DNA from 3 places in the Streptomyces longhuiensis genome. Region 3 is predicted to be linked to each of the others. Evidence: riboswitches for the same ligand, from Rfam matches in the RefSeq annotation. Region 3 holds a riboswitch; each other region holds the start of a gene.
The links. A riboswitch is a leader RNA that binds a small molecule or an ion and turns the genes downstream of it on or off. The one in region 3 is predicted to bind cyclic di-AMP.
Positions count from the first base shown of each region.

Region 1: linked by a shared signal. The riboswitch ahead of LGI35_RS03425 (transglycosylase SLT domain-containing protein) and the one ahead of LGI35_RS32185 (M23 family metallopeptidase) in region 3 are both predicted to bind cyclic di-AMP.
Region 2: linked by a shared signal. The riboswitch ahead of LGI35_RS09460 (C40 family peptidase) and the one ahead of LGI35_RS32185 (M23 family metallopeptidase) in region 3 are both predicted to bind cyclic di-AMP.

Region 1 covers NZ_CP085173.1:695,507-705,089, reverse strand. Annotated here, with positions in the region: gene yicI (alpha-xylosidase) at 1-1,631, shown strand, start outside; gene LGI35_RS03430 (glycoside hydrolase family 43 protein) at 1,663-3,141, opposite strand; gene LGI35_RS03425 (transglycosylase SLT domain-containing protein) at 3,379-4,119, opposite strand; cyclic di-AMP (ydaO/yuaA leader) riboswitch at 4,122-4,286, opposite strand; gene LGI35_RS03420 (flavodoxin family protein) at 5,423-6,160, opposite strand; gene LGI35_RS03415 (NAD(P)/FAD-dependent oxidoreductase) at 6,638-7,651, opposite strand; gene LGI35_RS03410 (isoprenylcysteine carboxyl methyltransferase family protein) at 7,648-8,172, opposite strand; gene LGI35_RS03405 (type III polyketide synthase) at 8,199-9,257, opposite strand; gene LGI35_RS03400 (UbiA family prenyltransferase) at 9,404-9,583, shown strand, end outside.
Region 2 covers NZ_CP085173.1:1,998,771-2,007,767, reverse strand. Annotated here, with positions in the region: gene bioD (dethiobiotin synthase) at 1-34, opposite strand, end outside; gene LGI35_RS09495 (adenosylmethionine--8-amino-7-oxononanoate transaminase) at 40-1,362, opposite strand; gene bioB (biotin synthase BioB) at 1,355-2,572, opposite strand; gene LGI35_RS09485 (8-amino-7-oxononanoate synthase) at 2,773-3,933, shown strand; gene LGI35_RS09480 (DUF397 domain-containing protein) at 3,917-4,153, opposite strand; gene LGI35_RS09475 (helix-turn-helix domain-containing protein) at 4,163-5,044, opposite strand; gene LGI35_RS09470 (ATP-binding protein) at 5,318-5,752, shown strand; gene LGI35_RS09465 (DUF6328 family protein) at 5,807-6,364, opposite strand; gene LGI35_RS09460 (C40 family peptidase) at 6,471-6,944, opposite strand; cyclic di-AMP (ydaO/yuaA leader) riboswitch at 6,948-7,125, opposite strand; gene LGI35_RS09455 (hypothetical protein) at 7,480-7,788, opposite strand; gene LGI35_RS09450 (ATP-dependent Clp protease proteolytic subunit) at 7,796-8,431, opposite strand; gene LGI35_RS09445 (hypothetical protein) at 8,711-8,997, opposite strand, start outside.
Region 3 covers NZ_CP085173.1:6,995,236-7,004,818, reverse strand. Annotated here, with positions in the region: gene LGI35_RS32200 (bifunctional acetate--CoA ligase family protein/GNAT family N-acetyltransferase) at 1-403, opposite strand, end outside; gene LGI35_RS32195 (HPr family phosphocarrier protein) at 581-862, shown strand; gene LGI35_RS32190 (GntR family transcriptional regulator) at 1,079-1,765, opposite strand; gene LGI35_RS32185 (M23 family metallopeptidase) at 2,030-2,818, opposite strand; cyclic di-AMP (ydaO/yuaA leader) riboswitch at 2,832-2,987, opposite strand; gene LGI35_RS32180 (M16 family metallopeptidase) at 3,184-4,569, opposite strand; gene LGI35_RS32175 (M16 family metallopeptidase) at 4,566-5,930, opposite strand; gene LGI35_RS32170 (DNA gyrase/topoisomerase IV subunit A) at 6,172-8,628, shown strand; gene LGI35_RS32165 (CobW family GTP-binding protein) at 8,625-9,583, opposite strand, start outside.

The DNA of each region.
Region 1 (9,583 bases), 6.3 Mb from region 3:
TCCCGTTCCACCTCTCATCCCGCGGCTACGGCGTCCTCGTCAACCACCCCGGGAAGGTCGGCTACGAGATCGGCACGGAGTCCGTCGGCCAGCTCCAGTTCAGCGTCGAGGACCAGTCGATCGAGTTCTACGTCGTCGCGGGCCCGACCCCGAAAGACGTGCTGCGCCGCTACACCGCCCTCACCGGCCGCCCCGCCCTCCCGCCGGCCTGGTCGTTCGGCCTGTGGCTCACCACCTCGTTCTGCACCGAGTACGACGAGGAGACGGTCACGTCGTTCGTCGACGGCATGGCCGAGCGCGACATCCCGCTCACCGTCTTCCACTTCGACTGCTTCTGGATGCGCGAGTACCAGTGGTCCGACTTCACCTGGGACCCGGACGTCTTCCCCGACCCGGTCGGCATGCTGAGCCGCCTCAAGGAGCGCGGCCTGCGCATCAGCATGTGGATCAACCCGTACATCGCCCAGAAGTCCCCGCTCTTCGACGAGGGACTGGCATTGGGCCACCTGGTCCGCAAGCCGAACGGCGACGTCTGGCAGTGGGACCTGTGGCAGCCCGGCATGGCACTCGTCGACTTCACCGACCCCGGCGCGCGCGACTGGTACGCGGGCAAGCTGCGCGGCCTGCTCGACATGGGCGTCGACAGCTTCAAGACGGACTTCGGAGAGCGCGTTCCGACCGACGTCGTCTGGCACGACGGCTCCGACCCCGAGCGCATGCACAACTACTACGCACACCTCTACAACCGCACCGTCTTCGAGCTGTTGGAGAAGGAGCGCGGCAGCGGAGAGGCGGTCGTCTTCGCCCGCTCGGCGACGGCCGGCGGCCAGCAGTTCCCGGTGCACTGGGGCGGTGACTGCTTCGCCTCGTTCACGGCGATGGCGGAGTCGCTGCGCGGCGGCCTCTCCCTGTCCCTGTCGGGCTTCGGCTTCTGGTCGCACGACATCGGCGGCTTCGAGGGCACCCCCGACCCGGCCGTCTTCAAGCGCTGGCTCGCCTTCGGCCTGCTCTCCTCGCACAGCCGCCTGCACGGCAACGTCTCGTACCGCGTGCCGTGGGCATTCGGCGAGGAAGCGGTGGACGTGGCACGACAGTTCACGCGCCTCAAGCACCGCCTCATGCCGTACCTGTACGGGGCGGCGGTCGAGGCGCACCGCACCGGCGTCCCCGTGATGCGCCCGATGCTCCTCGACTTCCCGGACGACCCCACGTGCCGGGTCCTGGACCGCCAGTACATGCTCGGCTCCGACCTGCTGGTCGCGCCGGTGTTCTCGGCGGACGGCGATGTCGAGTTCTATCTGCCCGAGGGCACGTGGACGCGGCTGCTGACGGGGGAGCGGGTCGAGGGCGGGCGCTGGCTGCGCGAGACCCACGGCTTCGACAGCCTGCCGCTGTTCGTCCGTCCCGGCGCGGTCGTCCCGCTCGGCGCGGACGACCTGCGTCCCGACGGCGACTGGACCGACGGCGTCACCCTGCTCGTCGCGCCGGGCGCGCGAGACGTGACCGTGACGGTGCCGGACCACGACGGGAGCCCCGCCGCCGAGTACCGGGTGCGCCGGGACGCCGCCGACGGGGCGGTCACCGTGGGGGTGGCGGGAACAGAACTTCCCTACGAGATAAGGGAGTTGTAGGGCGATCGGTGGTCTGGGTCAGCGGTCGGGTTCAGATGGCGAGCGGCTCGTAGCGAAACCAGTCGAAGTGGGCGGTGCCGGTCGCGGCGTACAGGCCGATGACGCGACCGGTGAACCCGCCGGCCACCTCGGTCGACAGATAGCGGCCGTCGAGGGTCGCGAGTGCGGTGAAGGTGCCGTGCGGATCCTCGACGCCGAAGGCGAGCGTGTCGGGGCCGGTGCGTGCGTCGAGTGGGGTGTGGGTGGGGGTCACGTCGACGCCGATCACGAGCGGCCCGCCGGCCGTCGCCCGGGGCGTGGAGGCCACCACGGTGCGCAGCGGTCCGACGCGGGCGATCACCCGTACCTCGGCGGCGTCGGCCTCGATCTCGTAGTGATGCCGTTCGTCGAGCCGGACCGCAAGGCCGCCGGTGCCGTCCGCCGGGTCGAGGTGGGCGCGGACGCGGCAGGACAGGTGCTGCTGCCGGTGGCCGACGAAGGTGACGTCGGCGGCGTCGGGGCCGCCCCCGAGGGCGTGGAGCGTCAGCCGGCCCGGCCGTTCCTTCGTCGTGCAGTGCCGGGGGGACCGGTGGCGGAGCGAGATCCAGGAGGGCCGCAGATCGGCGTCGTCGAAGTCGTCCGTGAAGGGTTCGGCGGAGACGGAGGCGGGCCCGGCCGTCACCGGCGGTCCGACGACCGGCCAGCCGTCCTCCCAGGTGACCGGCGCGAGGAAGGTCTCGCGGCCGAGCACGTGCCAGCCAGGGGTGCCGCCGCGCGGCCGCACCCCGAGGAACACCATCCACCACGTGCCGTCGGGCGCTTGCACCAGATCGGCGTGGCCGGTGTTCTGGACGGATTCGTCGGTGCTGCGGTGGGTCAGGACAGGATTGGCCGGGCACGGTTCGAAGGGGCCGGTGGGCGCGGGGCCGCGGGCCACGGAGACGGCATGCCCGCGCTCGGTGCCGCCCTCGGCGATCAGCAGGTACCAATGGTCGCCCACGTGGTACAGGTGCGGCGCCTCCGGGGCCTTGGCGCCCGGCGTGCCGGACCACAGAGGGCGCGGTTCGCCGAACGTCTCGCCGGTGTACGGGTCGATACGGACCTGGGAGATCCCGGCGACCGTGACCCAGCACACGCCGTCCTCGTCCCAGGCGAGATCCGGGTCGATGCCGGGGACACCGGGCAGGGGGACCGGGTCCGACCAGGGGCCCGCCGGGTCGGTGGCGGAGACGAGCAGGTTGCCGCCGCCCTCGCTCACATTGGTGGTGATCAGCCAGAAGCGGCCGTCGTGGTGGCGCAGCGTCGGCGCGTAGATCCCGGCCGAGGAGGGTGTGTCCCAGGGCAGCCGCAGCTGGCCGGGCCGGTCGAGGACGTTGCCGATCTGCCGCCAGTGCACCAGATCGCGGCTGTGGAAGAGCGGCACCCCGGGCACGTACTCGAAGCTCGAGCACGCCAGGTAGTAGTCGTCGCCGACGCGGCAGACGCTGGGGTCCGGGTGGAACCCGGGGATGACCGGGTGTGGGTCTGCCATGCTGTCTCTCTCTCCGTGGCGTCGAAGCGCTTCGACTCGCCGGGAGGATATGCACGGGGGTGATGGCGCGCAAGGGGTTGGACAGGACACAAAAGTGGCCCTGAAGTCCCTTCGTGCTTACGGGACTTCAGGGCCACACATCATCGATGCGCTTCAACCGGCATTGCTGGGCTTCCGCTCAGGCGGAGTGAACCGAGGGGTCCTCCGTGCTGAGCGGGAGGGAGCCCGAACCGACTGTCAGTACGCGCCGTTCACGTTGTCGATCGAGCCGTACTTGTCGGCCGCGTAGTTGCATGCGGCGGTGATGTTGGCGACCGGGTCGTAGCTGTTCATCGAGGTGCCGGGCACGTGGTAGGCGATGAACGTGGGGTCGATGACCTGCAGGAGTCCCTTGGACGGGGTTCCCGCGACAGCGTTGGAGTCCCAGTTGTTGATGGCCAGCGGGTTGCCGGAGGACTCGCGCATGATGTTGCGGTGGATGCCCTCGTAGGTGCCGGGAATCTTGTGCTGGGCCATGATGTCGAGCGACTCCTTGATCCAGCCGTCGAGGTCGTTGGTGTAGGACTTCTTCGCCGGGGCAGCGGCGAGAGTGGTCCGGACCTCGGAGCGGTCGGCCCGCTCGGCGTACGCCCTGGTGTCCGCGGGCTTGGCGGGGCTCTTCTTGCCGAGCGTGAGCTTGGCACCGGGGTAGATCAGCCCCGGGTTGTCACCGATGGTGGCTCGGTTGTCCTGGTACAGCTTCTTCCAGCCGCCGCTCAGAGAGTGCTCTCGGGCGATCTTGCTGAGGGTGTCGCCCGCGGTGACGACGTACGTCGCGGGGGCCGCGGCGCTCTTCGCGGCCGGGGCGGCCTGCGCCGCGCTGGCGGTGGTCGCGCCGAGCACCGGGAGAGCGAGCACGGCCGCGCCCGTGCCCGCGGCGGCGAGCCCTCGGGTGAGCGAGATGGACTTGATGCGGCGGTGCTTTCCCTTTGAGGGCATGACGAATTCCTCTCCGTCGCCTGCGAGGTGAGCTGTCGGGTTCGGACGGGAGATGTCCGGTCGCACAATGTGTGCGACTTCACCCCGAGCCGTTCCGGAAACCGGATCGGCGGCTTACCTGGGTCCCCCGCTCCTGCCGTGCGTATCCGTGTGGGTGGGAGGGATTCCGGACAGCGGCAGGATTCGGCGTTCCATCCGGATTGACGGTGACATTAGGCGAGAAGGCGCGGAAGGAACAAGACCGGAATTGCGATCGCGAAATGTGAGAGCCCTGTGTGCGGCGATCGGAACCCGCCGCCCTCTTTGATCGAAAAGCCCAATCCTCTTCGCGCAGAAGGGAAGCAGGGCATCAGCAGAGCTCGGGGCCGGCGTCCGTTCGTGTGACACGGTTCACTGAAGGGGGTGCGGGTTGGAATGCAGCCCGATCACCTATCAGAGCGCAATATTTCGCATGAATGACGCTCGATGCACGCTTAACTGCCTATGGGGCGCCAATAATGTTAAAAGGCATTTTTAGTCGCAAAGATGGACATAGCGCCACGCCGCTTTTCCTGCCTAAAGGGACATATCGGCACCAGTGCCGACCCGGTTGTGCGACCCGAGGGTCGCCCCCGCCGCACTTCATGGGCGGGCCTCGATCGGGGTGGTGCCTGGACGTGGCCTTGCGCGGTTCGGCTGAGGGGCGACTGAGGATCGACTGAGGTGAGGCCGGCGGGCTCCGTCGTCGGAGTGCACTTCCTGCCCCGACCTGCCGGGCGCGCGGGGTGCCTGGGGTGGGCAGGTGAGGGATCCGGCTTTGCACCCGAAGATCTTGCCGGCGCAGGATTTGCGTGAGCTCAGGAGAGGCCTGAGTGTGATGGGAAGTCAGTTTCCGATCGCTACTCGTATGTCAGTGAAGTCCTCGGCCCGGATCCGGAGGAGCCTGCTGAAATCCTCTGCCGACTCGCGAGCCGAAGGCCCGCCGCGAAGAAGCGCAGTAACAGAGGGAGCTACTCGGGCGCACGGAACATGACGGTGATTCGTCAGGCGCGCGGGATGTATCAGACCTTCATCCGGGCGAAGGCGTTCTGCACACGAGCGCGAACGGGCTTATGGGGGCGGCGCGTTCCTGTCTTGAGGCAGGAAGCGCCGCGTCGTGGTGGGCCGTGGGACGGGCCGCTTCCTCGGGTGCCGATGAGCGGTGGGCTGGCGGGAGGCGGGAGGCGGGAGGCGGGCGGCTGGTGCCGGGGTGTGCGGGCGCTCGATGCGTGCACGGCATCTGACCGACGCCGGGGCGAGGTGGCCCGCTTCCCTACGGGTGGCGTTACCGGTGCTCCGGGTTCTCGTAGTCGTGGCGGCAGCCGGCGTCCCAGGCGGTGCGCTGGTTGCCGTAGGCGGGGATGCCACCGAGATCCTTCAATGCCCGGGCCAGGTGCAGCAGGTTCCAGGTCATGAACGTGGTGTTGCGGTTGGTGAAGTCGTTCTCGGGGCCGCCGGAGCCCGGGTCGAGGTAGGAGGGGCCGGGGCCGGCCTCACCGATCCATCCGGCGTCGGCCTGGGGAGGGATGGTGTATCCCAGGTGTTGCAGGCTGTAGAGGACGTTCATCGCACAGTGTTTGACGCCGTCCTCGTTGCCGGTGATCAGGCAGCCGCCGACGCGGCCGTAGTAGGCGTACTGTCCTGCGTCGTTGAGGAGGCTGGAACAGGCGTAGAGACGTTCGATGACCTGCTTCGTCACGGAGCCGTTGTCGCCCAGCCAGATCGGGCCGGCCAGCACGAGGATGTCGGCGGCCATGACCTGCCGGTAGAGGTCCGGCCAGGCGTCGGTCTCCCAGCCGTGCTCCGTCATGTCGGGCCACACGCCCGTGGCGATGTCGTGGTCGACGGCCCGGATCACGTCGACGTGGACGCCCTGGGCTTCCATGATCGCGGTGCTGCGGTCGATCAGGCCCTGGGTGTTGCTCGTCTCCGGCGAGCGTTTGAGGGTGCAGTTGATCACCATCGCCCGCAGGTCGTCGTACCGGGCCGGAGGCGCGTCGGTGGCGGGTGACGAAGCGGTCATGCGGTCCTCCCAGAGTCCTGTCGCCACCTGCTGCCCGGTGACATGTCCACTCTGCCCAGCGCGGAGCCCGGCCGACGGCAGCCACCACACCAGGGCCTCCGAATGGCCCTGGTCGTCTGCACATGCGGTCGGCTGATCCCGAGTGGACGCTGCGTGGCCTGCTGGTTCGGATCGCGGGGTGCCCACGGCGAGGTCCTCGAGCATGGCCGGATGAATGGCACGCTCGCATGGCCCCACGCTCGTATGGCCCCTGGCCCCTGGCCCCTGGCCCCTGGCCCTTGGCCCCTGGTCCCCAGATTTCGGAGAGCGTTCCTGCCAAGCTCTGTGGCGATCCCGCGCTTCCGCAGGGGTTCCCCGCCGCAGGCCCGGTGGCGAGGTGGGTGGCGGTGCGCACTCGCCGGAGAATCCACACCCACCTGGCGAATCGAAGCGGATGAAACGGGCAGAGCCGCCTGGGAACATCGATCAGATGCTCTCCTACTCCAACGCGTGAACCGCCGCGGAGAACACCGGTGGCATCCGGGATGCCACCGGGACGATGAGGCGGGCGGTGCCGGGACGGCGGCCCGCGGCCAGGAGGGCGCCGGTCAGCAGCCGATGGCGCCGGGTCAGCCGCGTCCAGGCGCGCTCGTACTCCAGCGGTCGTCCGGCGGCCAGGCAACGGACGGCCGCCCGAGCGGTCGCAAGGCCGAGAGCGATGCCCTCGCCGGTGAGGGCATCCAGGTAGCCCGCGGCGTCGCCGACGAGCAGGACACGGCCGGCGACTCTGCGCCGTGCGCGCTGCCGCAGCGGTCCAGCGCCACGTACGTCGGTCGCGGCCGCACCGCGGAGCGACGCCGTGAGGGCGGGAAAGCCGGCGAGGTGCTGGTCGTAGCTGCGGCGGCAGCGGCTGAGGATCGCGACGCCCACCAGGTCCTCGCCGACCGGTGTCACATAGGCCTCGCCCTCACGGGACCAGTGGACCTCCACGAAGTCGGTCCATGGCTCGACGCGGAAGTGCCGGCGAAGTCCGTAGCGGCCGTCTTTGACGCCAGGCATCTCCAGTCCCACCGTCCGCCGCACGGGGGAGTGCAGGCCGTCGGCGGCGATCAGCCAGCGGGCTGTCGTGCCCGCCGCGGTGACCGAGTCGGCACTCTGGCGCACTTCGCCGACCTTGCCCGTCACCATCCGCACGCCGAGATCGAGAACGCGCCGGTGAAGCGCGGCGTGCAGCGTCGTACGGCGGATTCCCAGCCCGCTACGGTCGCGGAAACACGCTTCGGCGCGTGCCCTGCCGTCCACGTAGCGGATGCCGCGCAGTTCGTGGCCGGTGACCTGGATGCCCAGTCCTCGCAGTGCGGCGACACCGCTCGGCATGACGCCCTCTCCGCAGGCCTTGTCCACGGGCGCGGTGCGGGGTTCGACGACGACTGTCTCCAGGCCGGCGAGCGCCGCGTGGATGGCGGCGGCCAGACCGGCCGGCCCGCCGCCCGCCACCAGTACGTCGATCACGCCGCAGCGGGCGTGGTCGAGGCGGCCAGGGCCCGGTTCTCGCAGCGAATGCGGACCGTGAGCAGAGCGGCGTTGAGCAGGGTGAACAGGGTCGCAGTGGCCCAGGCGGTGTGGATCAGCGGAAGGGCCACGCCCTCGGCGACGACGGCCACATAGTTGGGGTGCCGCAGCCAGCGGTACGGGCCTCCTGTCACCAGAGGCAGTCCGGGTACGACGATCACCCGGGTGTTCCAGCGGGGCCCGAGCGTGCTGACACACCACCACCGCAGCGCCTGGGCAGCCGCGAACAGGACCAGCATCGGCCAGGCCAGTGCCGGCAGAAACGGACGGTCGGCCAGCCATACCTCGCAGAGGCAGCCACCCAGCAGCCCGGTGTGGAGCGCGACCATCGCCGGGTAGTGGCCCTGCCCGGAGGCGGTCGCCCCGCGGGCTGCGCTCCACCGTTCGTTGCGACGGGCGACGACGAGTTCGGCGACGCGCTCGCCCGCGACGGCGGCCACCAGCAGTCCGTACCAGATCATGTGTCCTCTGTCCTCCGAGATCCGAACTACCAGCGCAGCAAGACGAGTTCGCAAGCGAAGCCGGGCCCCATCGCAAGCAGCACACCCGGTGTGCCCGGCGGCGGACGGCGGTCGGCCAGGGTGTCGCGCAGCACGTGGAGTACCGACGACGAGGACAGGTTGCCCACCTCGGCCAAGTGGCGCCAGGTCACATCGAGTGCGTCACAGGGCAGGTCGAGGGCTTCGGCGACAGCCTCCAGCACCTTGGGGCCGCCGGGGTGGCACACCCACGCGGTCACGTCCTTCGTCTTCAGCCCGTGGTCTCCGAGGAACCCCTCGACGTCATCGGCGAGGTGACGGCGTATGACGTCGGGGACCCGAGGATCGAGGACGACGCGGAAGCCGGAGTCCCCTACATCCCAGCCCAGGAGGCGCCCGGTGTCCGGATAGAGATGGCTGCGGGTGTCCACGATCGTCGGGCCGGCGGTCTCGGCCGGGCGGTGTGCCCCGAACCCGACGACTGCGGCGGCCCCGTCGCCGAACAGCCCGGTGGCGACCAGGTTGGCCATGGTGGCGTCATTGCGCTGGAACGTGAGCGAGCACAGTTCGACCGACAGGAGCACCGCCACGTGGTCGGGCCGGCCGACGAGGTAGTCGTGCATGCGTGCCAGACCGGCGGCGCCGCCGGCACAGCCCAGTCCGAACATGGGCAGTCTTCTGACGTCCCGCCGCAGTCCGAGGCGCACCGCGAGCCGGGCATCGATCGACGGGGTGGAGATGCCGCTGACAGAGGTGAAGATCAGCAGGTCCACGTCCGCAGCCGACAGCCCGGCCATGCGCAGGGCGTCGCGGACGGCACGGCCGCCCAGGTCGGTGGCGGAAGCGATGAAGACGTCGTTGGCGGCGCCGAACCCGTCCAGTTCCTCGTACTGGTCGAGGGGCAGCGTCATGTGACGTGAGTCGACCCTGGCGCTGCGGTGCAGCCGGTCCAGGACCCCGCGGTCGGTGCCCTCCGGCAGGCACGCGCGGGCCACCATGTCCGTGATCTCGGACTGGGCGCGACGGTGCGGTGCGAGGGCGCCGTGAACGGCAGCGATCCGCGTCATGAGTTTCCGTCCGAAGACCGACTGGGCTGGCTTGCTCTCCACCTGTTCCCCATGCCGAGGGCTCGCCACCAGGGATCGCCCGTCCGGCCGTTCGACCCCGGGCACGTGATCGGGCCGGGCGGGGCCCGGGCGTCTACGATCGGCCGGTGGGCACTCCCGAGCATGCGGCGGCCGACGGCGCGACCGCGAGTTGGGCGGGCCGGGCGGTCGGGCTGGCCGGTTCGTGCCACCCCGCACCCGTGGCGGTGGTCACCGCTCTGACGGCCGTGATGGCCGTGACCTCCGGCCAGGGCACCGCGCGTCTCGTTCTCACGACGGTCGCCGTT
Region 2 (8,997 bases), 5.0 Mb from region 3:
CGGTTCCGGTCCCCGTGACCACCAGTACCGTCATGCTGTTCAGCCCTCCCGCGCGGCCGCGCACACCGCGCGGCCGATCCGTGCCAGATCCTCGTCCCCCGTGATGTACGGAGGCATCGTGTACACGAGGTCGCGGAACGGCCTCAGCCACACGCCCTCGCGCACCGCCGCCCGCGTGGCCGCCGCCATGTCGATCTCGTGGTCCAGCTGTACGACACCGATCGCGCCGAGCACGCGTACATCGCGCACCCCGGGCAGCTCCGAGGCGGCGCCGAGCGACTCCCGCAGCCCCGACTCGATCCGTTTGACCTCCGTCGCCCAGTCCTGCCCGAGCAGGAGGTCGATCGAGGCGCAGGCCACCGCGGCGGCGAGGGGGTTCCCCATGAACGTGGGCCCGTGCGCGAGCACCGGCACGTCGCCCCGAGAGATCCCGTCCGCCACACGCGCCGTGCACAGCGTCGCCGCCAGCGTCATGTAGCCGCCGGTCAGCGCCTTGCCGACACACATCACATCGGGCGTCACCGACGCGTGCTCCGCGGCGAACAGCGCCCCGGTCCGGCCGAACCCCGTGGCGATCTCGTCGAACACGAGGAGCACGTCGTGCGCGTCGCAGGCCTCGCGCAGGACTCGCAGATACGCGGGGGAGTGGAACCGCATGCCGCCCGCGCCCTGCACCACGGGCTCGACGATCACGGCCGCCAGCTCATGGGCGTGCCGCCCGATCAGCTCGTGCAGATGATCCGCGTAGGCCTGCTCGTACTCGACGGGCGGGGCGTCGGCGAAGACGTGCCTCGGCAGCGCCCCCGACCACAGCTCGTGCATGCCGCCCTCGGGGTCGCAGACCGCCATCGGCTGCCAGGTGTCACCGTGATAGCCGCCGCGCCACGTCAGCAGACGGCGCTTCTCCGGCCGTCCGAGGGAACGCCAGTGCTGGAGGCACATCTTGATCGCGACCTCGACGGACACGGAGCCCGAGTCGGCGAGGAACACATGCTCCAGCCCCTCCGGCGACATGTCGACAAGACGCTTCGCCAGCCCGACGGCGGGCTCGTGCGTGAGCCCGCCGAACATGACATGACTCATCCGGTCGAGCTGGTCGCGCACCGCCTCGTTGAGCAGGGGATGGTTGTAGCCGTGGATCGCCGACCACCACGACGACATCCCGTCGACCAGCTCGGCACCCTGACCGCTCGCACCGCCCTCGCCGGCGAGTCGCAGCCGTACCCCGGTCGCCGACTCGACGACCAGCGGCTCCTGCCGCCCCGGCATCGGACCGTACGGATGCCAGACGTGCCGCCGGTCGAGGTCGAGCAGCTCCGCCACGGGCAGTCCGGTCTCCGCGGGCCCGGGCCGCTCAGGCATTGGGCGCGAGATCCGTACCGGCACCCCGGCGGCGTACGGCGACCAGGTCCGTGCGCGCCTCGGGGACCTCGGCGACGGGTGACTCCGCGGCTTCTTCGTGGGAGCCGCAGCCCCCACCGGAACCGCAGGCCGAACCCGCGTCGGAACCGCACGCCGCATGCGAACCGGAACCGCAGGCCGCTTCCGCGTCGGAACCGCACGGCCCGCCCCGGTGCTCGGGCAGCGTCACCTGGTCGGTGCCCTCGACCTCGAAACCGGCGTCCGTGATCATGTCCAGGTCGGCCTTGCCCGCCTGGCCCTCACTCGTCAGGTAGTCGCCGAGGAAGATGGAGTTGGCCAGGTGGAGCGCCAGCGGCTGCATCGAGCGCAGGTGCACCTCGCGCCCGCCCGCGATCCGCACCTCGACGTCGGGACAGACGAAGCGGACCATCGCGAGGATCCGCAGGCAGCGCTGCGGGGTCAGGTTCCACTCCTTGGCGAGGGGCGTGCCCTCGAAGGGGATCAGGAAGTTGACCGGCACCGAGTCCGGGTCGAGTTCGCGCAGCGAGTAGACGACGTCGACCAGGTCCTCGTCGCTCTCGCCCATGCCCGCGATGAGCCCGGAGCAGGCGGACAGACCGGCCGCGTGGGCCTTCTGCACCGTGTCGACGCGGTCCGCGTAGGTGTGCGTCGTCGTGATGTCGCCGTACGTGCCCTCGGAGGTGTTGAGGTTGTGGTTGTACGCGTCGGCGCCCGCGCCGCGCAGCCGCTCGGCCTGGCCCTCGGAGAGCAGACCGAGGCAGGCGCACACCTCGACGCCCTCGTTCTGCTCCTTGATCGCGCCGATGGTCTCCGAGACACGGTCGACGTCGCGGTCCGTCGGGCCCCGCCCGGACGCCACCAGGCAGACCCGCTTCGCGCCGCCCGCGACACCGGCGGCCGCGGCCTTCGACGCCTCGTCGGGCTTCAGCCACGTGTACTTGAGGATCTCCGCCTTGGACCCGAGCCGCTGCGAGCAGTACGAGCAGTCCTCGGGGCACAGGCCCGACTTGAGGTTGACCAGATAGTTGAGTTTCACCCGCCGGCCGAACCACTGCCGCCGCACCTTGCCGGCCGCGGCCACCACATCGAGCAGTTCGTCGTCGGAAGTCGCCAGAACGGCGAGCGCTTCTTCGCGGCTCGGCAGCTCGCGCCGCAGCCCCTTGTCCACCAGCGTGTTCAGCAGGTCCATGGCCCGATCCTGGCTTACGTCCCCTGCTCAGGCCAAGGAGGCTTCGGACAACTCTGCCGGTTCGACGTGTGGGTATTGCCACACCCTGGGTGGCTGGATGTCCCGCTAGTGTCTGTGCACTGCCTACAAAGACGCAGCGGGCACGGGACAGCACACCCCACTCGAGAACCGGTCGCGACACGGCCGTCGGAGGGACTCACATGGCGGGATCGCCGTTCGGCTGGATCGACGAGCAGGAGCGCGTGCGCCGCGGCGCCGGACTCGTCCGCACGCTGCGTCCCCGCCCGTCGTCGAACCCCCTCCTCGATCTCGCGAGCAACGACTACCTCGGCCTCACGCGCCACCCCGAGATCACCGGGGGAGCGGCCGACGCGGCGCTGCGCTGGGGCGGCGGCGCCACCGGCTCGCGGCTCGTCACGGGCACCACGGAGCTGCACACCGAACTCGAGCGCGAGCTGGCCGAGTTCTGCGGCTTCGAGGCGGCGCTCGTCCTGTCGTCCGGCTACGCCGCCAATCTCGCCGCCGTGACCGCGCTCGCCCCGCACGGCTCTCTGATCGTCTCGGACGCGAGCAACCACGCCTCCCTCATCGACGGCTGCCGGCTCGCCCGCGGCGCGACGCAGGTCGTCCCGCACGCCGACCCCGACGCAGTCCGCAAGGCGCTCGACGCGCATCAGGGGCAGGCGGTCGTCGTCTCGGACTCCGTCTTCTCGGTGGACGGCGACGCGGCTCCACTGGCCGAACTCGCCTCAGTGGCAAGGGAGTTCGGGGCAGGTCTGATCGTCGACGACGCGCACGGACTGGGCGTGCTCGGCGACGGCGGCAGGGGCGCGCCACAGGCGGCGCAGCTCTCGGGCGCAGACGACACCGTCGTCACCGTCACCCTCTCCAAGTCGTTCGGCAGCCAGGGCGGCGCCGTCCTCGGTCCGGCCCGGGTGATCGACCATCTGGTCAACACCGCACGGACGTTCATCTTCGACACGGGCCTCGCGCCCGCGGCGGCCGGCGCCGCCCTCGCGGCCCTGCGCCTGCTGCGCCGCGAACCCGAGCGCGCCGAGAGGGCCCGCGCCGTGGCGTCCTCGCTGCACGAACTGCTGGCGGCCGAGGGCCTCCAGGCCGTGCGGCCCGACGCCGCCGTCGTCTCCGTGCGTGCGCCGTCCCCCGAGGAGGCGGTGCGCTGGGCGGCGGACTGCCGCGAAGCCGGCCTCGCCGTCGGCTGCTTCCGTCCCCCGTCGGTTCCGGACGGCATCTCACGGCTGCGGCTGACCGCCCGCGCCGACCTGACCGACGATCAAATCGCCCAGGCCGTACGGGTGATCAGCCGCAATGCTCCCGACTCCGCGTTCACCGCAAGGAGTTGAGGAACCCCTCCCACGCGGAGGGCGAGAACAGCAGGGCGGGTCCGGCCGTGCGCTTGGAGTCGCGCACGGCGAGGAGTCCGGCCGAAGGGCCGCGACGCAGCGGAGCCGTCTCGACGCAGTTGTTCATTCCGGTGCTTCGGCTGCTTCTCCGCCATGGCGCGTCGTGCAGAGAGGTGCTGGGAACCGCGGCGGGTGGTACGTACCGAGGCAGTGCTGACATGGTGCCTCCTTACGTGCGTTCACTTTCCGGAGGGTGGTGCGCTCCGGCGATCCCGGCGATGAAATCCAACGAGTCCCCGGGCGAAAGGGCGTGGATACGAAGGGTGTCGAAGGCGTCCGTGTACGCCTTGAGGTCTTCTTTCCGTTCGAGGTAGAGGCTACTCGTCAACTGGTCGAGAACTACTACGTCCAGATCAGAAGTGTTCGGAAATGAGAACACAACGAAAGGGCCGGTCAGTCCGACATGCTCCCCTGCGGCGAACGGCAATACCTGAAGCCGCACATGGGGAAGTCTCGCCGCGGAGACCAGATGACGCAGCTGCTCCGCCATCACCCGGGGACCGCCCACCGGCCGCCGCAGCACCGCCTCGTCGAGCACCGCGCTGAGCCGGAGCGGGGACGCCGAACGCAGCACGTCCTGCCGGGCGATCCGCACCTCGACCAGGGCGTCGACCTGCCCGTCCGGCAGCCCGCCGAGCGCGGCCCTGGTCACCGCACGCGCGTAGTCGGGTGTCTGGAGGAGGCCCGGCACGACGGACGTCTCGACCGTCCTGACCCGGCACGCCTGTGACTCCAGGCTGATGAAGTCCCGGTAGGCGGGCGGCAGAAGACCCCGGTAGGCGTGCCACCAGTGCCGGCCGTCGTCGTCCCCCGACCCCGCCAGCGCGACCAGCAGATCGCGTACATCGGGGTCCGTGACCTCGAAGGCGTCGAGCAGGAGGCGCACGTCCGACGCTTTCACGCCGCTGCGCCCGGTCTCGATACGGCTCACTTTCGACTGGTGCCAGCCGACGAGCCGGGCTGTCTCGCCACTTGTGAGCCCCGCACGGGCACGCAGCGCGCGCAGCTCCGCGCCGAGCCTGCGGCGGCGCACCGCCGGACCGTGTTTCATCCTGTCTCCTCGGACCTCCGGCCCGGCTCCTTCCGGCCCGGCGGATCGGTGTTCTGAGCCGACGGTAGAGGAAGTCGGCGGTGTACGCCCAAATGCGGTCCAGTGGCGCAGAGTTCACCGCTTCGAGCGACAGATATATGCATATCTCGGGGGATCGGCTCCGTTGGCCGGGCGGGAGTGGCACTCTGGCGCGAAGCACCAGTCCGGGGGTCGCCTCGAGTCATCCGCCATGTGTCGGATTCAGGCCCCGGCGAAAAAAGGGACGACGTCGCCATGGCAGATCACCAGGAAGCATCCGTCACTCTGCCGAGCGATCCCGCCTCGGTCTCCTCGGCCCGCACATATGTCAGCGACGTACTCGCCGAATGGGGTATGCCGCGCGACGCGGAAGCAGCGGACACGGTCCGGCTCATCGTCTCCGAACTCGCCACGAACGCCGTGATGCACACCCGCGGACAGTCGCCCGTCTTCAAGGTCGACGTGCAGCTGGAGCGCGACGAACACCTGCGCATCGGGGTCACGGACAGCCACCCGCGCCACCCGAAGCGGCTCCCGGCCGCCGTCCAGCAGGACAACGGGCGCGGCATGGTGATCATCCGCTGGCTGACCGCCGAGTGCGGCGGAAGCCTGTCGGTCAGGCCCACCCCCGAAGGCGGCAAGACCGTATGGATCGCCCTGCCGTGGACGGTTCCTGCCCAACAGGTGTGAAGGCCGGCAGGCGTGAGGGACGGCAGGTGTGAAGGCCGGCGGGCGTGCAGGCGGTTACGGGGACGGAGTGTCCGTCCCCTCCTGCGCCCGGGTGAGCGAGCGTCGCACCAGACGCGGCAGCACACCCCACAGACCCGCACAGACCGCGAACGTGCCCGCCCCCGCAGCGATCCCCGCCGCACGCCCCGCCGTGACATCCACGACGAGCAGCACGGACCCGGTCAGGGCGAGCACCAGAACGCTCAGGCCGGCCGTGGCGAGCCGCGAGGACATCTGCACGATCTGCGGCTTGGCACCACGCCCGAACAGCGCGCGGTGCAGCGCCGCGGGCGCCGTGAACAGCGCGGCGGCGAGCACCGCGAGCAGCAGCGTCGCGACGTAGGTCGCGCGCTGCACGGCATCCAGCGACGGGAACCGAGGAGTGAACGCCAGCGTCAGCAGGAACGCGAAGAGGATCTGCACGCCCGTCTGGGTGACTCTGAGCTCTTGGAGCAGCTCGCCGAAATTCCGGTCCGCGCGCTCCAGCGGCGTCTCGTGCCGGTCCCGGCCGTCGCTCGGCGGGCCCGGGTCGCGTGGGGCGTCCTCGTCGCCTGCCGTTCGGTCCTCGTCCATACGACCACGAGTACCCCATCACGCGGTTCCGAGGCGGACGGGCGGGCGTGAGCACTCTGTGGCGCCTGACGGGTCCCCAGGGCGCCCGGGGACCCGTCAGGCGTCGCTAGCGCACGCGCCCGTACCAGACGCTCCTCGTCCAGATCCTCTGGAGCCGCACCACGTCACCGGTCTTCGGCGAGTGCCAGATCTTTCCCTTCCCGGCGTAGATACCGACGTGGTAGACGCCGCGGCCCGAGTGGAAGAAGACCAGGTCACCGCGTTTTCGATGGGACGCGGAGACATGACGGGTCTTGTTGTACTGCTGGGCGGCGGTGCGGGGCAGCTTCTTGCCCGCAGCCTTGAACGAGTAGAGCGTCAGGCCCGAGCAGTCGAACGTGCGCGGCCCTGTGGCGCCCCACCGGTAGGGGCTTCCCTTCTTGGAGGCCGCGATCTGGAGTGCTTTCGTCGCCGGCGGCGCGGCTTCCGCTTCGGGCACGGCTCCGGGGACCAGCAGGCTGCCACCCGCTACGGCGAGCGTGAGGGCCGAGGCGGTTCCGGCACGGGCGAGCAGCGACGGGACACGATTGAGCGCAGTCATGCGCAACCCTTCGTCAGCCGCCTGTGAAGGATGACCTGTCGGATTCGGGCTGGCGAAGTTGCCCGGCCGCGATGTGCGGCTTCACCCCAAGGGCCGGCCCGGAAAACAGCTCCGGCGGCCCGTCGTGCTCGGGTCCTCCACTCCTGCCGATCCACTCCTGTCGACCTGGCATCCGTACGGCGGCAGGACTCGGCGTCCGCACGGACCGCCCCGCCGCGGTGGCGGGGGCTTGTCGTCGGAAGGGATCTTCACGCACGAACGGCGCGAACGCAGCGCCGAATCGGCGTTGAGTGAGTGTCCTCACGACTGGCCTGTTCGGGTGGACAGCACACCTTTCCAGCCTGGTGCGAGGGTCCCGACGACGCCCGCACCTGCAGCGGAAGGCGGAATCTCGGACTTCGCGTAGGCGCTCCGCGCAACTTTTCCGGTTCCCAAGTGCTAGTACCGGCTACTCCGTATGTGGGTACCTCTTCTGGTCCGTTTCGGGCCGGGTCCGGACAGTTCGCCTCGATCGCTCGGGTCTCGAAACGCACCGTCAATTGACCGACTCAGGCGGAACCGTGACCCGTTGTGCCCTCCTTTCTCCGTCCAGGACCCGTAGAGCCCGAGCCAGCGTCGTCGCGTGGACCTCACTCTCGCCCCGCTGATGCATGAGCGTCAGGGCGTCCCTGAGAGCCGTCGCCCTGCCGACGAGCGCTTGCGCGGCGCGCAGTCCGCCATACGTGTGGTCGCTCCGTGCCGGGTTGATCCTGCCGAGCAGGTCGACCACCTCCAGATAGCGGTCGAGGAGTTCGCACTCGGCGCGCGTCAGTGCGGGCAGCGGGGGCAGTTCGGGCGGCAGCATCGCCCGCTCACCTGGCGCCGGGGGCCGAACCGGACGTCTTGCGGTTGCCGATGACCCGGTCCACGAGCCCGTACTCCACGGCGTCCTGAGCCCGGAGGATCGTGTCCCGCTCGATGTCGGCGGCGATGCGCTCCCGGTTCTGCCCGGTGTGCCGCGCGAGCAGCTCCTCCAGCTGGGCGCGCATACGCACCAGTTCGCGGGCCTGGATCTCCAGGTCGCTCGGCTGGCCCTGCGCGGGCTCGGGCAGCCCCGGCTGATGGATCACCACGCGCGCGCCGGGCAGCATGGCCCGCTTGCCTGGCGTCCCGGCCGCCAGGAGCACGGCGGCGGCGGAGGCGGCCTGCCCGAGGCACACGGTCTCGACCTCGCAGCTGACGAACCGGATCGTGTCGTAGATCGCCGTCATCGCACTGAACGAGCCGCCGGGGGAATTGATGTACAGCGAGATGTCCCGGTCCGGCGCGGCGTACTCGAGGTGCATGAACTGCGCCATCACATCGTTCGCGGAGGTGTCGTCGATCGGCGTCCCCAGGAAGACGATCCGCTCCTCCAGGAGCTTGGAGTACGGATCGAGGGTGCGGTGCCCGGCCGAGGTGCGCTCGGTGAACTCGGGCAGGACGTAGCGGGCGGAAGGTCGGTTCATGGCACATGCCTCCGTGAGCGCGGAACTCTGTCGCTGCTTCTGTAAAAAATGTACAGGACGTACGGATCGCCGGTAGGGATCGGGCCGTGAGAAGCGCGAGAAGAAGGGATCGGGCTGCGAGGAGCGCGAAAAGAGGGATCAGGCGGCGAGTCGCGCGAAAAAGGGGAGGCAGGCTGCGAGAAGCGCGGCAGGGGGTGCTCGGGACGCGAGGGCACGAAAAGGGGCCGGCCCGCGCCCGAGGCGCCGGCCGACCCCCTGCTTCGTTCTCCTGTGTCGTGGCTACTGGTCGTCGTCGTCCGACCTGGACAGGCGCAGCGCGAGGTGTTGCAGGAGGTCGGCGGTCTTGATGTCCGTCCGGCCCGAGTCGTGCACCTCGGCGAGCTCGGAGAAGAGGAACGCGAACGCGCCCACCAGGGAGATCGTCACCGGCATCAGTGCCGCGATGGTGGCCTCCGCCGCCTCCTCCACGCTCGATTCCGCCGGGATCTCGATGGAGGGGAACACCTCTGTCACCAGGCGCCCGAGCTGGGCGTCCTCGGTCTCGATGTCGGGCTCGGCATCCTTGC
Region 3 (9,583 bases):
TGTGCTCCAGGAGCGCGGACGCGACGCCTCTGCCCTGGTGGGCGTCCTGCACGAGGAAGGCGACCTCGGCCTCGTCGGCGGGGGCGGAGGCGGGCATTCCCTGGGCGTTGATGCGGTCGTAGCGGACGGTCGCGATGAACTCGCCGCCCACGGTGGCCGCGAGGCCCACCCGGTCCACGTAGTCGTGATGGGTGAAGCGGTGGACGTCCTTGGCGGACAGGCGCGGGTACGGCGCGAAGAAGCGGTAGTACTTCGACTCGTCGGAGACCTGCTCGTAGAAGTTCGTGAGCCGCTCGGCGTCGTCGGTGGTGATGGGCCTGATGCGCGCGGTGCCGCCGTCGCGCAGCACCACGTCTGCTTCCCAGTGGGCGGGGTATGCGTGCCGGTCCGACGGGGTCTGCATGGGGCAAGCGTACGGCTCGGCGGTGACAGTCGTACGGGTCGCGGCGCGAGCGGGCCGAAGGCACGCTATGAGGGCCGACGGGCGTGTGCGGACGGCACGTAGGACCCACATCGGGCACGTCCACCGATGTGGGAGACTGGTCTAGACAACCGTGAGAATCCTGAAGGGCAGCATCACATGGCTGAGCGCCGCGTCAACGTCGGCTGGGCCGAGGGCCTTCACGCCCGCCCCGCCTCCATCTTCGTCCGCGCGGCCACGGCTGCCGGCGTCCCCGTGACGATCGCCAAGATCGACGGCACCCCCGTCAACGCCGCCTCCATGCTCGCGGTGCTCGGCCTGGGTGCCGGCGGCGGCGAGGAGATCGTCCTGTCCTCCGACGCCGAGGGTGCGGACATCGCGCTCGACCGTCTGGCCAAGCTGGTCGCCGAGGGGCTCGAGGAGCTTCCCGAGACCGTCTAGTACGGGCCGGTGCGGGGTCGCTCAATGCTGACCCGTGCCGGGTCTCTGGATTCTTGGGCGCCGTTTACCGCTCGCAGGAGATCGCGCCACATAAAGGGTCTGTTCGGATTTTCCGAGCAGACCCTTTTGCTTTCCACGAACCTGTCCCCGTAATTTCGGGGCAGCGGAAATAGAGCCCCTCCAAATGGGCCGCCCTCTTTGTATACGGCGCCTCTGTTAATGCTGGAGCCCCGCCGTGTTGACGGGATGTTGCGAAGTCCTCACACGGCCACCCGTACGAGGGGCGCGCAGGCGGTGAGCGGCCATTGCGCGCTCCGTGTGCTGCGCCGTGAGCGCCCGCGCGCGCTCCACGTCACCGCGCGCCACGGCGTCCACGATCACCCCGTGCTCGGCCCAGGAGTCGGCGGGGTGCTCGGGCTGCTCGACGGTGTACATCCACGCGATCTTGTGGCGGAGCTGCGTGAGCATCGTGATCAGCCCCGGGCTGGCGGACGCCTGCGCCAGCGTCTCGTGGAACCAGCCGCCGAGCGAGCGCAGATCCTCGCTCCGACCTCGCCTGGAGCGCTCCTGGCCCAGCCTGACCAGGCCCCGCAGCACCTTCAGGTGCGCCTCGGTGCGGCGCTGCGCGGCGCGGGCCGCGGCGAGCGGTTCGAGGAGCATCCGGATCTCCAGCTGGTCCGCCGCCTCCTGCGTGGTGGGTTCGGCGACGCACGCGCCCGCGTGCCGGCGAGTGACGACGAAGCCCTCGGCCTCCAGGGTGCGCAGCGCCTCGCGCACGGGCACGCGGGAGACGCCGTAGCGGCGGGCGAGGACCTCCTCGGTGAGTCTGCCGCCGCGCTCGTAGACACCGGAGACGATGTCGTCGCGGATCGCCGTGCATACCGAGTGCGCCGGAATGCGCATGAACCGACCTCCGCCTTAATCCCCGCGAAACGCGGTAGACAGTCGCTCTACAGCGCGATTGCAATCCGTTCAGCGCGCTTGCCCAGCGACTCTATTCCAGCGGGCGCGAATTTCCGACGGCAGGCCGTAATCCATGGATATTTTTTGGACAGCGCCGCCGGGAACGAACGAGCCGGTCCGGTGACGAGCGCGGCCGGTGACGCCGAAAGCCCCGGCTCGGCGAGCCGGGGCTTTCGATGTGTTGTCGCGAGTACGCGGCGAGGGTCAGACGTTGACGCCGTGCGCGCGCAGGTACGCGACGGGGTCGATGTCCGAGCCGTACTCGGGGCTCGTGCGCGCCTCGAAGTGGAGGTGCGGGCCCGTGACGTTGCCGGTCGCCCCGGAGAGGCCTATCTGCTGGCCCGGGGTGACCGTCTGGCCGACGGAGACGCCGATGGACGACAGGTGGCCGTACTGCGTGTACGTGCCGTCGTTCATCTTGATGACGATGTTGTTGCCGTAGGCGCCGCCCCAGCCGGCCTCCACGACCGTGCCCGCGCCCACGGCGTGGACCGAGGTGCCGCTGGCGGCGTGGAAGTCGATGCCGGTGTGGCTGCCGGAGGACCACAGGCCGCTGCTGGCCTTGTACGCGGTCGACACGTACGAGCCGGTGACGGGCATGACGAAGGCGTTCAGGCGCTTGCGCTCGGCCGCACGGGCGGCGCGCTCCTTGGCCTCGCGCTCGGCCTTGGCCTTGGCGGCGGCCTCACGCCGGTCCTCCTCGGCCTTCTTCTTGGCCGCGGCCTCGGCCTTCTTCTTCGCGGCGGCCTTGTCGGCGGCCTGCTGCTGGGCGGCGGCCTGCGCGTCGATCTGCTCCGCGAGGGAGTCACCGATGGAGATGGCCTTGGTCAGGCCGGTCTGCTCGAGAGACGCGTCGTCAGCGGCGAGGGCGGGGGCGGCGAGGCCTCCGATGACACCGGTCGTGGTGAGCGCGGCGACGCCGGCGACCTGCGCGGTGGTACGCGTGAGACGGCTCGGGCGACGGTGCTTCCCGGTGGCACGGGTGAACGCCATGGAGTGGCTGATCCTTTCCTTCCTTCTCGCCTACCGGGTTAGCTGACGGGTTCGGAGCAGGAAGGTCTCCTACGGACCCCCTTCGGGGAAGGGCGTCCGATTCACCCCAGGGACGGTGGGTCCCCGGCTCCCCCGGCTCGCGCCTTGGGGGACTCGGCGATGACTGTCCGGCGCCGCGGGCGCGGCGTACATCTGGCGGACAGCCGGACCGACGCTAAGCGGGGCATCTTTCAATCAACAAACGGAACCGGGCTTTTGTAGCGCATGCCACAGGGCAGACAGGCAACCACTGGTTCAATTCGGACATAAAGGGGCCCCGGTGGTCATCTCGCCCACCGGGGCCCCTCGTTGCACACCGGTCACGGTCAGCCCGTGACGACGGTCACCTCTCCGATACCGAGCGCCCTGACGGGCTCCTCGATCTGCGCGGCGTCACCGACGAGCACCGTCACCAGACGGTCCATCGGGAAGGCGCTCACGACGGCCGCGGTGGCCTCCACGGTGCCCGTCGCGGCGAGCCGCCGGTACATCTGCGCCTGGAAGTCGTCCGGCAGGTGCTGCTCGACCTGGTCGGCGAGCGTCCCCGCGACGGCCGCGGCGGTCTCGAACTTGAGCGGGGCGACGCCCACCAAGTTCTGTACGGCCACGTCCCGTTCGGCGTCGGTGAGGCCCTCGGCGGCGAGCGTGCGCAGCACCTTCCAGAGGTCGTCCAGCGCCGGACCCGTGTTCGGCGTGTCCACGGAGCCGCTGATGGCGAGCATCGCGGCGCCCGTCCCGTCCGGCGCCGAGCGCAACACCTGGCCGAACGCCCGTACGCCGTAGGTGTATCCCTTCTCCTCTCGCAGGACGCGGTCCAGGCGGGAGGTGAGGGTGCCGCCCAGGCAGTACGTGCCGAGCACCTGCGCCGGCCACACCCGGTCGTGCTTGTCGGCGCCGACGCGACCGATCAGGATCTGCGTCTGCACCGCGCCCGGCCGGTCGACGATGACGACCCGGCCGGTGTCGTCGGCCGTCACGGGCGGTACGGGGCGCGGCTCGGCCGTGTTCCCCGTCCAGGCGCCCAGCGTGTCCGCGAGCAGCGCGTCGAGGTCGAGGCCCGCGAGGTCGCCCACCACGACCGCGGTGGCCGTGGCCGGGCGCACGTGCCGGTCGTAGAAGGCGCGTACGGCCGCCGCGTCGATGGCCGCGACGGTCTCCTCGGAGCCCTGGCGCGGGCGGGACATGCGCGCGGTGGCCGGGAAGAGCTGCTTCGAGAGCTCCTTGGCGGCGCGGCGGCCGGGGTTCGCCGTCTCGTGCGGGATCTCGTCGAGCCGGTTGCGCACGAGACGTTCGATCTCGCTGTCCGCGAAGGCGGGTGCCCTGAGGGCGTCGGCGAGCAGGCCGAGCGCCTTCGGCAGTCGGGAGACGGGGACCTCCAGGGAGACCCGTACGCCGGGGTGGTCGGCGTGCGCGTCGAGGGTGGCGCCGCAGCGCTCCAGCTCGGCGGCGAACTCCTCGGCGGCGAGCTTGTCGGTGCCCTCGGAGAAGGCCCTCGCCATGATGGTGGCGACGCCGTCGAGCCCGGCGGGCTCGGCCTCCAGGGGAGCTTCGAGGTTGATCTCGATGGCGACGACCTGCTGGCCCGGGCGGTGGCAGCGCAGCACCGTCAGGCCGTTGTCGAGGGTGCCGCGCTCGGGCGCGGGGAACGCCCACGGCCGCGCCGTGCCGGCCTGGGGCTGCGGGTGGAAGTCCATGGTCGCGAGCTCGGTCACTTGCCGGCCTCCTCGTCTGCGGTCTCGTCCGTGGTCGCTGCGGCGGTCTCGTCGGCCTCTTCGGGGGCCGTGGGCTCGTAGACGAGCACCGCGCGGTTGTCGGGGCGCAGATGGGCCTGGGCCACCTCCTGGACCTCCTCGGCGGTGATGTCGAGGACGCGCTGGACGGCGGTCAGGGCGAGCTGCGGGTCGCCGAACAGGACGGCGAACCTGCACAGTTCGTCGGCGCGGCCCGAGACCGTGCCGAGCCGGTCGAGCCACTCGCGCTCCAACTGGGCCTGCGCGCGCTCCATTTCCTCCGGAGTGGGACCGTCGGCGGCGAACCGCGCGAGCTCCTCGTCGACGGCCTCCTCGATCACCGGGACCTCGACGTCGCCGGACGTCTTCACGTCCAGCCACCCCACGGAGGGCGCCCCCGCGAGCCTCAGGAGACCGAACCCGGCGGCGACGGCGGTCTGGTCGCGGCGGACGAGACGGTTGTAGATCCGGGACGACTCGCCGCCGCCGAGGACCGTCAGGGCCAGGTCGGCCGCGTCGCACGCGCGCGAGCCGTCCTGCGGCAGCCGGTAGGCGGCCATCAGCGCGCGGGCCGGGACCTCCTCCTCGACGACCTCGCGCACGCCCTCGCCGATCCGGTCGGGCAGGGCGCCGTCGCGCGGGGGCTGCTTGCCGTCGTGGCGCGGGATGGAGCCGAAGTACTTCTCGACCCAGGCCAGCGTCTGCTCGGGGTCGATGTCCCCGACGACCGAGAGGACGGCGTTGTTCGGGGCGTAGTACGTACGGAAGAAGTTCCGCGCGTCCTCCAGGGTGGCCGCGTCCAGGTCGGCCATGGAGCCGATGGGCGTGTGGTGGTACGGGTGGCCCTCCGGGTACACGAGGGCGGTCAGCTTCTCGAACGCGGTCCCGTACGGAACGTTGTCGTAGCGCTGGCGGCGCTCGTTCTTGACGACGTCGCGCTGGTTCTCCATCGACTCCTCGTCGAGCGCGGCGAGGAGGGAGCCCATCCGGTCGGCCTCCAGCCAGAGCGCGAGCTCCAGCTGGTGGGTCGGCATGGTCTCGAAGTAGTTGGTGCGCTCGAAACTCGTCGTCCCGTTCAGCGAGCCGCCGGCGCCCTGCACCAGCTCGAAGTGCCCGTTCCCGTGGACCTGCTTCGAGCCCTGGAACATCAGGTGCTCGAAGAGGTGAGCCAGGCCCGTGCGGCCCTTGACCTCGTGGCGCGAGCCGACGTCGTACCAGAGGCAGACGGCTGCGACCGGGGTGAGGTGGTCCTCGGAGAGCACCACGCGCAGCCCGTTGTCGAGGCGGTGCTCGGTCGCTGTCAGGCCGCCGGAGCCGGCCTCGGCGGTGGCCGTGTGACCCATGGGCATGTACGTCCCTTCGATCGCGGAACTATCGCGGAAACTGCAGATGTGCTGCCAGTTCTGCCACTGTATGCAAGCGTTCTGACGCCTGGCGAAGTTCCCGCACTGGGTACGCCGAGAGCGAGCACCGAACGCCGTACGGACGGGTCGCGGTCGGCGTTGTCAGTGGGGCGGTCCACAATGGTGCGCGTCAGATTCTCGTACATGCCCCGGCAGCATCTGTGAAGGAGCCGCAGCAGCGATGGCCCGCCGCAGCACGAAGACCCCGCCTCCCGACGACTTCGAGGAGCGGATCCTCGACATTGACGTTGTCGACGAAATGCAGGGCTCCTTCCTCGAGTACGCCTACTCGGTGATCTACTCCCGGGCCCTGCCGGACGCCCGTGACGGCATGAAGCCCGTCCACCGGCGCATCGTCTACCAGATGAACGAGATGGGCCTGCGCCCCGACCGCGGCTATGTGAAGTGCGCCCGGGTCGTCGGCGAGGTCATGGGTAAGTTGCACCCGCACGGAGACGCGTCGATCTACGACGCCCTGGTGCGGCTCGCCCAGCCCTTCTCGATGCGCCTCCCCCTGGTCGACGGCCACGGGAACTTCGGCTCCCTGGGGAACGACGACCCGCCGGCCGCCATGCGGTACACCGAGTGCCGGATGGCCCCCGCGACGTCGCTGATGACGGAGTCGATCGACGAGAACACGGTCGACTTCGGGCCGAACTACGACGGCCAGGAGCAGGAGCCCGCAGTCCTGCCGGCCGCCTACCCGAACCTCCTGGTCAACGGCGCGTCCGGCATCGCCGTCGGCATGGCGACGAACATGCCGCCGCACAATCTCGGCGAGGTCATCGCCGCCGCCCGCCACCTGATCAGGCACCCGGGCGCCGACCTCGAGACGCTCATGAAGTTCGTCCCGGGACCCGACCTGCCGACCGGCGGCCGGATCGTCGGCCTGTCCGGCATCAAGGACGCCTACGAGTCGGGCCGCGGCACCTTCAAGATCCGCGCCACGGTCTCCGTGGAGGACGTGACGGCGCGCCGCAAGGGCCTCGTCGTCACCGAACTGCCCTTCGCGGTGGGCCCCGAGAAGGTCATCGCGAAGATCAAGGACCTGGTCGGCTCGAAGAAGCTCCAGGGCATCGCGGACGTCAAGGACCTCACCGACCGCCAGCACGGCCTGCGCCTGGTCATCGAGATCAAGAACGGCTTCGTGCCGGAGGCCGTCCTGGAGCAGCTCTACAAGCTGACGCCGATGGAGGAGTCCTTCGGCATCAACAACGTGGCGCTGGTCGACGGCCAGCCCCTGACGCTCGGCCTCAAGGAGCTCCTGGAGGTCTATCTCGACCACCGCTTCGAGGTCGTGCGCCGCCGCAGCGAGTTCCGCCGCACGAAGAAGCAGGACCGGCTGCATCTGGTCGAGGGCCTCCTCGTCGCGCTGGTGGACATCGACGAGGTCATCCGCCTCATCCGCTCCAGCGACAACTCCGCGCAGGCGAAGGAGCGCCTGATGGAGCGCTTCTCGCTGAGCGAGATCCAGACGCAGTACATCCTGGACACGCCGCTGCGCCGCCTCACCAGGTTCGACCGCATCGAGCTGGAGACGGAGCGCGACCGGCTCAACGGCGAGATCGACGAGCTGACCGGGATCCTCGACTCCGACGCCGAGCTGCGCAAGCTCGTTTCGGCCGAACTGGCAGCGGTCGCGAAGAAGTTCGGCACCGAGCGCCGCACCGTGCTCCTGGAGTCGGCGGGCACGGCGGTCACCGCGGTGCCGCTCCAGGTCGCCGACGACCCGTGCCGCGTACTCCTGTCGTCCACGGGCCTCCTGGCGCGCACGGCGACCGCCGACCCGTTCGGGGACGACGAGGACGCCCGGCGCACCAAGCACGATGTGATCGTCTCCGCGGTCCCGGCGACGGCGCGCGGCGAGATCGGCGCGATCACGTCCACGGGCCGCCTGTTGCGGCTCAACGTCATCGACCTGCCGCAGCTTCCGGAGACGGCCTCGGCGCCGAACCTCTCCGGAGGCGCGCCCGTCACGGAGTTCCTGTCGTCGCTGGAGGCGGACGAGAAGGTGGTCTGCCTGACCACCCTCGACGAGTCGTCCCCCGGCCTGGCGATCGGCACCGAGCAGGGCGTGGTCAAGCGCGTCGTGCCCGACTACCCGACGAACAAGGACGAGTTGGAGGTCATCGGCCTCAAGGACGGTGACCGCATCGTCGGTGCCGTGGAGCTGCGCACCGGCGAGGAGGACCTGGTCTTCATCACGGACGACGCGCAGTTGCTCCGCTACCAGGCCTCGCAGGTACGTCCGCAGGGCCGGGCCGCGGGCGGTATGGCGGGCATCAAGCTGGCCGACGGCGCCAAGGTGATCTCGTTCACCGCCGTCGATCCGGCGGTGGACGCGATCGTCTTCACGGTGGCGGGGTCGCGCGGCACGCTCGACGACTCCGTCCAGACGACGGCGAAGCTCACCCCGTTCGACCAGTACCCGCGCAAGGGCCGGGCCACGGGCGGCGTGCGCTGCCAGCGCTTCCTGAAGGGCGAGGACTGCCTGAGCCTGGGCTGGGCGGGCCCGACACCGGCCCGCGCGGCGCAGAAGAACGGCACCCCGGCCGAGCTGCCCGAGGTCGACCCGCGCCGCGACGGCTCGGGCGTCTCCCTCGCGAAGACGGTCTCGGTGGTGGCCGGGCCGGTCTAGAGCCTTTCGTTGTCCTGCGGTTCCTGTACGTATCTCAGGACGCCCCACATGCTGTGCTCGTCGGCATAGGTGTGCGGGGCGTCCTGGGCGCAGGCGGTCAGTTCCTTGCTCAGCCGCGGGGCGTCGATCCCGGCCCCGATGAGGACGAGCCCACTGAGGCGCGGCTCCCCGGGCGCCCAGGGCTCCGGCGAGAACCGCAGGAACCGACCGACGGCATGCACGGTGTACTTGTTGCGCGTGTCGGCCGCGCCGAAGTCGACGTACCCCTTGATGCGGTAGAGCCCCTCGGGCCTGCTGTCGAGGAACGCCATCAACCGGCGTGGATCGAGCGGCACTTCGGACTCGACGGAGACACTGTCGTAGGCGGAGTGCAGATGGCCGTCGTGCTCGTCATGCACGTCGTGCTCGTCTCCGCCCGCACTGTCGCCGTCGTGCCGATGGAGGTCGTCGAACGACAACTGGCCGATCCGCTCGCGCGTCGGCCGGCAGTCGAAGAGAAACTCGGGGTCCACGCGCGCGTACGTCGCGGGAACGACCGCTGCGCCTCCGGCCAGCCCGCGCACGCGCTCCAGGACACGCTGGTACTCGCTCTCCGGGACCCGGTCGGCCTTGTTGACCACCACGAGGTCGGCGATGACCAGATGCCGGTCGAGCTCGGGGTGTTGCTCCCGCGTCGTGTCGAACTCGACGGCGTCGACGACCTCGACCAGACCGCCGTACACGATCCGCGGATTCTCGCTGGCGAGCACCATGCGCACGAGCTCCTGCGGTTCGGCGAGCCCGCTCGCCTCGATCACGATCACATCGATGCCGTTGCGGGCCGACGGCCGGGTGAGCCGGTCCAGGTACTCGTCGAGCTCGCTCGCGTCGACGGCGCAGCACAGGCACCCGTTGCCGAGGGAGACGGTGGAGTCGCCGAGCTGCCCGGCGACGGCCATGGCGTCGATCTCGATGG